DNA from 2 places in the Rhodobium gokarnense genome. Region 1 is predicted to be linked to the other one. Evidence: predicted binding sites of a transcription regulator. Region 1 holds the regulator's gene; the other holds the start of a gene.
The links. The regulator PhoB, encoded in region 1, activates phosphate uptake and scavenging genes when phosphate is short. The targets are predictions, from matches to a motif close to TGTCATNNANCTGTCAT.
Positions count from the first base shown of each region.

Region 1 (2,202 bases):
TGACCGCGCTGGCACGCAACAACGCCGAGCTCGCCCAGGAAGTCATCCGCACCGACATCCGGCTCGACCAGATGCAGCGGGACCTGGAGGAAAAGGCGATCATCATGCTCGCACGGCGCCAGCCGATGGCGCTGGACCTGCGCCAGGCGGTTGCCGTGCTGCGCATCTCCGGCGACCTGGAGCGCGTCGGCGACCTCGCCAAGAACATCGCCAAGCGGGCGCTGGCCATCGACGGCCAGTTCAATTCCAAGTCGCTGACCCACGGCGTGGAGCACATCGCCGAGCTCGCCATGACCCAGCTCAAGGCCGTGCTCGACGCCTATGCCGCCCGCGACATCGCCGCCTCGGCCCAGATCCGCGACCGCGACCAGGAGGTCGACGCGCTTTACACCTCGCTGTTCCGCGAACTCCTCACCTACATGATGGAGGACCCGCGCAACATCTCCCAGTGCACCCACCTCCTGTTCTGCGCCAAGAACATCGAGCGCATCGGCGACCACGCCACCAACATCGCCGAGACGATCCACTACCTCGTCACCGGCCAGCAGCTTTCCGACGAGCGGGTCAAGGACGACCTGACCAGCACGACCTCGCTGGACTTCGATCCGGCCGCCAACGATTGAGCGAATGCAACGCGTCTGACATGCCATGCCCAAGGTTCTGATCGTCGAAGACGAGGAAGCGCTCAACCTTCTGCTGCGGTACAATCTGGAATCGGAAGGCTATGCGGTCGAGACCTGCGCCCGCGGCGACGAGGCGGAAATCCGCCTGCGCGAGGCCCAGCCCGACCTGCTGCTGCTCGACTGGATGCTGCCCGGCATTTCCGGCATCGAACTGTGCCGCCGCCTGCGCAACCGGGACAACACGCGGCAACTGCCGATCATCATGCTGACGGCGCGCGGCGAGGAGGCCGAGCGCATCCGCGGGCTTGCCACCGGTGCCGACGACTACGTCGTCAAGCCGTTCTCCATCCCGGAGCTGATGGCCCGGGTGCGGGCGATCCTGCGCCGCACGAAGCCGGAGATCATGTCGACGGTGCTCCAGGCCGGCGATTTGGAGCTCGACCGGGAAACCCACCGGGTGCGCCGCTCCGGCCGCGAGATCCATCTCGGGCCGACCGAGTTCCGCCTCTTGGAATTCCTCATGCAGTCGCCGGGGCGCGTGTTCAGCCGCGAGCAGCTCCTCGACGGCGTCTGGGGCCACGACGTCTATGTCGACGAGCGCACCGTCGACGTCCATGTCGGGCGCCTGCGCAAGGCGATCAATCGCGGCAAGGTGCGCGATCCGATCCGCACCGTGCGCGGCGCCGGCTACGCCTTCAACGACCAGTTCGCGCCCGCCCGCTGAAAAACCAAAAGCGCCGGCAAAAGCCCGACCACAAAAAACGCCGCCGAAATCTCCGGCGGCGTTTTTTTGCGGCTTTCAAGCCGGCAAGACGGAGAGCGCCTAGTCCTTGTTGGAGCGCCTGTCGCGGCGACGGTCGCCGACCGGCTGGTAGGCGATGTCGGCGTGATGGTCGCAATAGGGCTTTCCGGCTTCCTTGTGCCGGCCGCAGAAATAGAAATCCTCGCGGGTCGGATCGCCGATCGGCCACTTGCAGCGGTGCTCGTTGAGGCTGAGGATCGTCGCACGCTCCTCCGGCGGGATCTCAAGCTCGTGCACGGGCGCGGGCCGGGCGACCACCACCGGGCTCGGCGCCGGCTCGTAGTCGGCCTTCAGCGCCGTGTTGCCGACGCTGCGCGTCGGGCGCGGCCGGGCCGGTGCCGTGTTGGTGGCGCGGGGCTTGCGCGCCTTCGGCTGCTGCGCGGTGGTCTTGCCGCGGCCGGACAGCCCCAGCCGGTGCACCTTGCCGATCACCGCATTGCGGGTGATGCCGCCGAGTTCGGACGCGATCTGGCTGGCGCTCAGCCCCTCGGCCCACAATTTCTTCAGCAGTTCTACCCGTTCGTCAGTCCAGGACATCCGCCTTCTCCTGTTCTCATTTTCGGCGGCGGATCGGTTGGACTCCTTCCCCGGCCTCACGCTGGCCCAAGGCCTGCGAAAGGGAAACGCCCTACAACCAAAGACTTAAGTCCGCCGCACGAGATATCGTATCGATTTCACCGAAAGCTACTATATCGCGTGTATTTCTGGCAAGTCTGCGGCCGCCATGGCCGTCGACCTTCGAGGAGTTTTCCCCATCATTCGAACCCGGCTCAGCAA
Region 1 covers NZ_JAOQNS010000002.1:198,121-200,322, forward strand. Annotated here, with positions in the region: gene phoU (phosphate signaling complex protein PhoU) at 1-623, shown strand, start outside; gene phoB (phosphate regulon transcriptional regulator PhoB) at 649-1,347, shown strand; gene M2319_RS03685 (GcrA family cell cycle regulator) at 1,447-1,962, opposite strand.

Region 2 (2,202 bases), on a different contig from region 1:
GCCGGGATCGTCCGTCAGCACCGTTCCTGTATGGAAGCGCAGCCAGTCGGCGACGGCGGTGGTTTTTGCCAGCGTCTCGCCGAGCCAGAGCGTCGTCTCGAAATCGGCAAGGGTGAGGAGGACGGCAGCGGCGACCGGCGACAGCGGCGCGGGCGGCGCAAGTGCCGTTTCAAGCTCATAGACCCGACCCGGATGGGCCATGGCGTCCATCACGGTGCGGAACGCCTTCTGGGCGTCGAAGACGGGATCGGCAAAGCCCGCGGCGATTGCGGCAACGGCCATCAGTCCTCTCCCCGCACCATCGTGAAGAAGTCGACGCGCGTCGCTTCGGTCTCGGCCGTGTTTTTTTGATCCGTTTCGGCGAGCGCTTCGGCGATGGGCTGAAGGATTGCGGTCTCGACCGCCTCGCGGTGGTCCGGGCGCTGCCAGAGGGCGTCGCAGAGGGCCGCGAGCCGCGCCTTTTCCTTGTCGCGGCCCATGATGTAGGCGGTGCCGACTGTATCGGGGTGAAGCGTCACGGCGCAGCGGGTGACGGCGACCTCGCCCAAGTTGAATGGCGCGCCGCCGCCGCCGGTGCGGCCGCGGACCATGACGAGGCCGATCTCCGGTGCGCGCAGGATCTGCCAGTCCGGCAACTCGCCGACCCCGGCAAGACCGGCTTCGAGCGCGTCGCGCTCCGCGGCGGCAAAGAGGCCCATGGCGCGCTTTCGCGCCGCCGTTTGCGGATCGAGGGTCTGGTGTTCTCTCATCCTGACGACCGCTCCCTGTCGGTTCGCATTTTCAAGTGACCGGGGACCGGCCGCCAACGGGCGGCGCTACTGGGGCTGTCCTCAAAACGGCCGCGCGGCACCTGGTGGGCCGCCGGCCGACAACAGCGCCGCGCTCGACCGCAGGGCCGGCGCTATACCTTCGCCGGCAGTCGTCCCGGCAAACAGCCGCGGGCTCCGATCAAACGCTGGCCCCGTTGCGCCCGCTCGAACCATCGGCGCCTTTGCCGTCCGTCTTCGCCGCAACGTCCTTCCGATCTTCTCAGCTCATCCCTAACTCGGTCGGCCACCTGTTGTCTAGTTGTATAGACAAATATTCTACGGTTCCTTATAACGCGACAAGCGTGACACAGGCGTGACATGTGGTTGACGATGGCGGGGGATCGGGGTCATGGGGCCGTCCATTGCGGTCGTTTCGCGCCGCTGCAACGGGCCGCCGCCGACGGCGGCAGAACGGGAGAAGACTGTGAGCGAGACGCTTGGCCGGATGGACCGCGGCGCCGGGGTGGCGCTGTGGCGACAGATCGCGGAGCGCCTGCGCGCCGACATTGCGGCCGGCGTCTATCCGCACAATGCGCGCCTGCCGAGCGAGGCCGAGCTTGCCGCCCGTTTCCGGGTCAACCGGCACACGGTGCGCCGGGCGATCGGGGCATTGTCGGAGGAAAATATCCTCAGGGCCGACCGCGGTCGCGGCACCTTCGTTGCCGCGCGTCCCATCGACTATCCGATCGGCCGGCGGACGCGGTTTTCCGAGATCGTCTCGCGCCAGAATCGCCAGCCGGGCGGCCGGCTCGTCACCTCAAGCGAGGAAGGCGCGGACATCCTCGTTGCCGAAAAGCTCGGGATAGCGCCGGGATCGCGGGTCATCCGGCTGGAGACGCTGAGCGCCGTCGACGGCGTGCCGCTGACGCGGGCAACGAGCTGGTTTCCGGCCGAGCGGTTTGCCGGCCTTGTTGCCGCCTATGCCGAGACCGGCTCGATCACCAAGGCGCTGGCCCGGCACGGCGTTGCCGACTACACGCGCCTGGAGACGCGCATTTCGGCGCGCATCGCCGGTGCGGACGACGCGGAGCACCTGTCCCTGCCGCCGGGCGCGGTGGTTGTGGTGTCGGAAGCCGTCAACGTCGATGCGGAGGGGACCCCCATCCAGTTCGCCCGCTCGCGGTTTGCCGGCGACCGGGTGCAGATCGTGGTCGAGAGCTAAAGCATGTTGCGTTTTTCCTGAAACACGCAACATGCCTTAATTCGTCGTTTTCACGCGGGTTCTCGTCCAAGAAATCTATCAACTTTTTGGGAAAGCGCGTTGAGGCCGCGACCTTGCGGGCGCAGCGCGTGGCCCGCGAGTCTTTCCAGGCGTGCCCCAACGCTTGCGGCAAAGCGCCCCGTTGTTTGGATACACATAATATGAAACACCATTTAACAGCGCTTTATTTGT
Region 2 covers NZ_JAOQNS010000008.1:4,695-6,896, reverse strand. Annotated here, with positions in the region: gene phnH (phosphonate C-P lyase system protein PhnH) at 1-282, opposite strand, end outside; gene phnG (phosphonate C-P lyase system protein PhnG) at 282-749, opposite strand; gene phnF (phosphonate metabolism transcriptional regulator PhnF) at 1,234-1,971, shown strand.
Region 2: phnF (phosphonate metabolism transcriptional regulator PhnF) is a predicted target of PhoB. The motif match lies at 1,112-1,128, and genes of this name have one in related genera.